2 regions of the Prochlorococcus sp. MIT 1318 genome follow, and region 2 is predicted to be linked to the other one. Evidence: predicted binding sites of a transcription regulator. Region 2 holds the regulator's gene; the other holds the start of a gene.
What was found. The regulator HrcA, encoded in region 2, represses chaperone genes, less so after heat shock. The targets are predictions, from matches to a motif close to TTAGCACTCNNNNNNNNNGAGTGCTAA.
Positions count from the first base shown of each region.

Region 1: a site for HrcA is predicted at 1,735-1,761, ahead of groES (co-chaperone GroES). Genes of this name have one in related genera too.

Region 1 covers NZ_CP138958.1:1,378,353-1,381,772, forward strand. The annotation lists gene groL (chaperonin GroEL) at 1-1,286, opposite strand, end outside; gene groES (co-chaperone GroES) at 1,369-1,680, opposite strand; gene atpD (F0F1 ATP synthase subunit beta) at 1,907-3,373, shown strand.
Region 2 covers NZ_CP138958.1:387,163-390,582, forward strand. The annotation lists gene SIB66_RS02085 (DUF3352 domain-containing protein) at 1-609, opposite strand, end outside; gene hrcA (heat-inducible transcriptional repressor HrcA) at 891-1,949, shown strand; gene SIB66_RS02095 (transposase) at 2,147-2,422, shown strand; gene SIB66_RS02100 (hypothetical protein) at 2,450-2,890, shown strand.

The DNA of each region.
Region 1 (3,420 bases), 990 kb from region 2:
TTGGCCCACTTCTGCAGATCAGAAGCGAGGTGAGTCAGTGTGGTGCCACCACCTGGGACGATGCCTTCCTCAACTGCTGCCTTGGTGGCGTTGATGGCGTCTTCAAGACGGAGCTTCTTGTCTTTCATCTCGGTTTCGGTGGCAGCACCCACCTTCACAACAGCAACGCCACCGGCCAGCTTGGCAAGTCGTTCCTGCAGCTTCTCCTTGTCGTAGGTCGAGTCAGTCTCGTCCATCTGCTTTTTGATCTGCTCGCAACGCCCTTTCACCGCCGTCTCATTGCCTTCGGCAACGATCGTTGTGGTGTCCTTATTGATGGTCACACGGCGCGCTGTACCAAGCATTTCTAGCTTGGCATTGTCCAATTTAAGACCGGCGTCTTCGGTGATCAACTGACCATTGGTCAGCACTGCCATGTCTTCGAGCATGGCCTTACGGCGATCACCAAACCCAGGCGCCTTCACGGCAGCCACATTCAGCACACCACGAAGACGATTGACCACCAAGGTTGCGAGAGCTTCCTTCTCAATGTCCTCAGCAATGATCAGCAGGGGCTTGCCAGTGCGGGCAATCTGTTCGAGCACAGGCACCAGATCCTGTACCAAGCCAATCTTCTTGTCAGTGAGGAGAATGTAGGGCTCATCCAGCACAGCCTCCATTCGCTCAGTGTCAGTGGCGAAGTAAGGGGAGATGTAGCCCTTATCGAAACGCATCCCCTCGGTGACCTCCAGTTCAGTGGTCATCGACTTGCCCTCTTCAAGAGAGATCACTCCCTCCTTGCCAACTTTGTCCATGGCGTCAGCAATCATCTGACCCACTTCCTCGTCGTTGCCGGCAGCAATGGTTCCACACTGAGCAATGGCGTTGCTGTCACTGATCGGCTTGGCGAGCTCCTCAATCTTGCTCACGAGGAAGTCGGAAGCCTTGTCGATCCCCTTCTTCAAGGAGATTGCATTGGCACCAGCAGCCACATTGCGCAAGCCTGCCTTCACCATGGCATGAGCCAAAACAGTGGCTGTGGTCGTGCCATCACCTGCAGCGTCATTGGTCTTCGAAGCTGCCTGCCGGATCAGAGCAACACCGGTGTTCTCAATGTGATCTTCAAGCTCAATCTCTTTGGCGATGGTGACGCCATCGTTGATGATTTGGGGTGCACCAAACTTTTTCTCAAGCACCACATTGCGGCCTTTGGGCCCCAGTGTGACGGCCACGGATTCGGCCAGGATGTCAATGCCGCGCTCGAGGGCACGTCGAGCTTGCTCGTTGTAAATAATGCGTTTAGCCATGGGAGGCGTTGTCCTTTAAAAATGATGGATTTGGTCAGTTGAAAGCGGGTGTCAGCTGAAAGTTCAAAGTCAGCCGCAAAGCTCAGTTGACGACAGCAAGGATGTCCTTCTCGGACAACAGAACGTACTCATCTGTGCTGAGCTTGATGTCTGTACCTGCGTACTTGCTGTAAAGAACCTTGTCTCCAACTCCCACTTCGGGAGCCTGGCGGGAGCCATCGTCATTGCGCTTTCCAGGGCCAACTTGAACCACCTCGCCCACCTGGGGCTTTTCCTTAGCGGTGTCAGGCAAAAGGATGCCGCCCGCAGTTTTCTCCTCTGATTCAGAGACTTTCACAAAAACGCGATCTCCGAGAGGCTTAACGGTGGAGACGCTGAGAGAAACAGCTGCCATGGGTGTATTGAAAGAGCAAGAAAAGGGCGCCAAAGCACCACATAACGACCTGGAGTAGCACTCGTGGCCATTGAGTGCCAACCCTATGTGTGTTGATGCTGTGTCGCCTAGCCGATACCTGTGCGGGTCACCGAACCCTGAGAAGATCTCGCCATGCAGTGGTAATGTTGCGCCGCTCTGTAAGGGAATGCGTTAGACACGCACCCCTGCAAAACTCTATTTTCTTATGGCCGCTGCAGCTACCGCCACCGCCGGCACCAAGGGCGTCATTCGTCAGGTGATTGGCCCGGTTCTGGATGTGGAATTCCCTGCCGGCAAGCTGCCCAAGATCCTCAATGCCCTTCGCATTGAGGGCAAGAATCCATCCGGTCAGGATGTTGCCATCACTGCCGAAGTGCAGCAACTCCTCGGCGACCATCGAGTGCGTGCGGTCTCCATGAGCAGCACGGATGGTCTGGTTCGTGGCATGGAAGCCCTCGACACCGGCGCTGCAATTTCCGTCCCCGTTGGCGAAGCCACTCTGGGCAGAATCTTCAACGTGCTCGGCGAACCAGTTGATGAGCAGGGTCCTGTTACAACCGATGCAACTGCCCCGATTCACCGGCCATCACCAAAACTCACTGAGCTAGAGACCAAACCAACAGTTTTTGAAACTGGCATCAAGGTGATTGATCTCCTGGCTCCTTACCGTCAAGGCGGCAAGGTTGGCCTCTTCGGTGGCGCCGGTGTGGGCAAGACCGTGTTGATTCAGGAGCTGATCAATAACATCGCCAAAGAGCACGGTGGTGTGTCCGTCTTTGGTGGTGTGGGCGAGCGCACTCGTGAAGGCAACGACCTCTACGAGGAATTCAAAGAATCCGGAGTGATCAACTCCGACGACCTTTCGAAGTCGAAGGTAGCTCTTTGCTTCGGGCAGATGAATGAGCCCCCTGGCGCCCGGATGCGCGTTGGTCTTTCAGCTCTCACCATGGCTGAGCACTTCCGCGACGTGAACAAGCAAGACGTGCTGCTGTTCATCGACAACATCTTCCGTTTTGTGCAGGCCGGATCAGAAGTCTCTGCTTTATTGGGTCGCATGCCTTCCGCCGTGGGTTACCAGCCCACCCTTGGCACCGACGTTGGTGCACTTCAAGAGCGCATCACATCAACCCTAGAGGGATCGATTACCTCGATTCAGGCCGTCTACGTTCCCGCAGATGACCTAACCGACCCCGCACCAGCCACAACATTTGCCCACTTAGACGCCACAACTGTGCTGGCTCGTGCATTGGCCGCCAAGGGCATTTACCCGGCTGTGGATCCTTTGGATTCCACCAGCACTATGCTTCAGCCATCAGTTGTTGGCGATGAGCATTACCGCACAGCACGAAGCGTGCAGGCCACACTGCAGCGCTACAAGGAACTGCAAGACATCATTGCCATCCTTGGTCTCGACGAACTCTCAGAAGATGATCGCCGCACAGTAGATCGTGCCCGCAAGATTGAGAAGTTCCTCTCCCAGCCCTTCTTTGTCGCCGAGATTTTCACCGGCATGTCCGGCAAGTACGTCAAGCTGGAAGAAACGATCGCCGGTTTCAATATGATCATGTCCGGTGAACTAGACCATCTCCCTGAGCAAGCCTTTTACCTTGTTGGCAACATCGACGAGGTCAAAGCTAAGGCCGAGAAGATGGCTTCAGAAGCAAAGGGTTAAAGCCCAGCGGGGAGTGAGACATCTCCCCGCTGTTCACTTTCATCCCC
Region 2 (3,420 bases):
TACCCCCCGGCCGGAGGCAAGCAACAGCAGGTCATCGTCGATCAATGCTGTTGCCAAAGGCTGGGGATTGCGTCCGCTCAAAGCCCCTTTGCCACTAATCACTCCCATCTCCCGATAGCGGCTGATCTGCAGATCTGTGCCAGCCAAGCTGCGTGCTTGCCAAAAGCGCTGCAAAAACCGCCTCGCGCCATCCTGATCTCGACTCTCTAGAACCAAAAGCCAACCCATGGATCCTTCTGGCACGTCGGGTTCCAACAAAGCCATGCTCACTTGCGGACCAAGCCAGTCGACCAACTCCGACTCAAAATCCAAACCAGCGAGTGCGAAAGCACCATCACGAATCTGCTGAGCACCATCACGAGCCTGACGACGGTTGCGTGCCGGCGCTACAGCCTGGGCATAGGCCGGCACACGCACTGGATCCATCAACCAATGAACGGCAAGAGCAGCCTCTCGAGGCACAAACCTTGCAGCACGTGGCAACTCCAGTGGCTGATCAACCAAACGAAGAGGGTTTTGGCGAGCCATAGCCCATCCAAGCCCCGCCACCAATGAGAACAGGACAAACACCGTGGCTAGCACGGCAATCAAAAACGGGCGGGCCTTCATGGGCCGGCAATGAGACTCTTTAGATCATCTTTATCCATTAATCGTCTGATCGTCTTGCGCCCAGTATGAAGCGCTCACAAAGTCAACAACAATGAGGCGATTGACAGGCCTCTTTGCGCAAGCCAACTGAATCGCGAACAGCCACACACTTACCGCCACAAAATCTTGTCTAGCTGCACGACGAAAAACACAAAAGCTGCAATCTGGAAAGAAGCATCGCTAGTTGGTGATGCTGGGTTGCAAGCAAACTGCGCCAACACTGAGGCCGGCTTAATGAGTTCGTGACAGATCACGAAAGCAGGACGACCCACCCGTACCATCAAGATCCCGACGTCACCGCTTTGGAGTCGCTACCGGCACGACAACAGCAGGTGCTTCAAGCAACGGTGCACCACTACGTGGACACGATTGAGCCCGTCGGCAGCAAAACCCTGGTGCAACGCTTTGGCCTCAAAGCCAGCGCCGCAACGGTTCGTTCGGCCATGGGAGCCCTTGAACAGCGTGGCCTGCTCACCCAACCTCATACCTCGGCGGGAAGAGTGCCGAGCCCGCAGGGCTATCGCCACTATGTGGACTGCTTGCTGCCGCCTCCAGGATCGGCGGCGCAGCACCTTGAACGGGAGCTAACAAACCTCAGTCTGCGCTGGGCAGCTCTCGATGACTTGATGTGGCAATTGGCCCGTCGCCTCACCGATTTCACCGGCCTGATGAGCTTGATCACAAGGCCCGCACGCCCTAAGCCAACGCTTCAAGCCGTACGCCTGGTGCGCAGTGGCGACCGGCTGCTGGTGATGCTGGTGGAAAGCTCCAACCAAGCCAGTCATCTCAATCTGCGGCTACCCCATGAAGCCAGCAACGAACTCGAAGCCATCGAAGAGTGGACCCGCGATCAACTGGCCACAACGGGCAACGGCAGCCTCGACTGGTCGAGCCTGCCACCGCAGCTCAATCTGAGCGGATCTTTACTACGAGAGGCAATTCACAGCCACAGCCAAGCTCAGACACCGGCTGAATCAGATGCAGTGTTCCATGGGATGTCAAGGCTGCTCGCCCAACCAGAATTCAGCAGTAGCGCCAGCCTCCAACCTTTACTTGAACTGATGGATACGCAGCCAGCTGCAGTGGTGCCAGTTGGCAATGAGCAACTGGGAGGCGTGTGGATTGGCGCTGAGCACCCCAAAAGCGCCCTGGAAGCCTGTTCCGTGGTGCAAGCGACCTATCACAGCTCCGGGGAAGGCATCGGCCAAGTTGCTCTGGTTGGGCCGATGCGAATGGCTTATGCCACAGCCAAGGCAGCCGTCAGCAGCGTGGCGAATCACCTTGAAAGGTTGCTCTGCTAAGCGAGACAACTAGCGATGAGTTGGAAGCTTTTTTGCTACGACTACTGATTTTCGGCAACTAGGTTTTCGGCGGAATAAACGGTTCAACAAAAGCTGGAAATGAGGCCCATGCACTGATTGATCCTTGCATCATTCGTTCTCGTGATCAGTTACTCGTTAACCCCTTGCTGATGATCGAGCTCTGATGCCGCAAGGCCATGGCTCGAGCAAAACGCTTACTGCCGACTGGCTGCAGTTTTCACATCACGCTGCGATGCAATAGCAGGCAGTGCTTGATTGCTAAAGCCCTGAGGCGTGATGTGTTGTTGGTGGTACTTAAAAAGGCCCAGCAGAAGTTTGCCGTGAGGGTGTATGGGCTCTGCCTGATGGCTAAACACCTTCACTTATTGCTTAAACCATCGGAGGAGAGGGAGACCACCTTGCTCTTACTTTATGTGTTTGTAATTATATTTTCAATTATACGCTATAATTAGCCTAGGAGATTAAGTGATGAACAACAAATGAATGAGAAGTATTCTGATCACGCAGATAAAACAAAAATGCCGACGCCAGAAACTCTTAAGCAAGTATGTCAACCTGAGGAGCGGGTTTTAGGCAGGGCTGATGATGGCAGTGTAATGGAGTTTATGCTTCAAACTGAGCATGGCAATACCTACTTGTGCCGTTTCCCCCCTGGCTTTATTTCACATGCTGCCATTCAATTATGTACAGAAGAAATATGGTATTTTATTCAAGGTGAAGGGGTGTTTTGGATAAAGCATGAAGGCATTGAAAAACATGTGAATTTTAATGCTGGCACCGCGTTACATGCACCTTGCGGTGGAGCGATGCAATTTCGTAATACTGGACAGTTGGAAGCTGTAGCGCATGTAGTGACCATGCCTCCATGGCCTGGTTCAGATGGTGCTAAATTAACCAAAGGCCCATGGGAAAATGTTTGATTCAGCTCTCTAAGTAGTTGTCTGACTCTCGCAGGTGTCTTGCATCAGATAGCGTTCGCCCCTGCAGGTTATGGCGTTGCTGGCCCATAGTGGGTTGAATACTAACGACCAAATAATGCCCCGTGCAACGGGGTATTAAATACCACGGGGCGCCCACTCCAAAGCTGCTCCTAAATGCCACTGGGGGAGTCGCATGCTTAAACGATTGGTGAGTAGTGCAAGAACTACAAACAAGAACAAGAGGGTTTCACCAGGCCAACAACGATTGCCTTGGGATTGGGATGTTCGGCTTAATCAAATCCCTGAGGATTGGCATCAACTTGTGGTGAGATTTAGAAAAATAAATGGAATCAGAGATGGTGATATCCAGTTCAGATTCTGATGATTAGTAGAGGAAATATAGATATTCGCTAGAGGCGAAAAGTTGATGGTTAGCTTTTCAGTAGCGCATGACTATTCTCAGAGCCTGCTTCTATCAACTACACGCCTTTACAAGCATCTTATTGGCAAGAAGGTGCCAGGTATCTTTA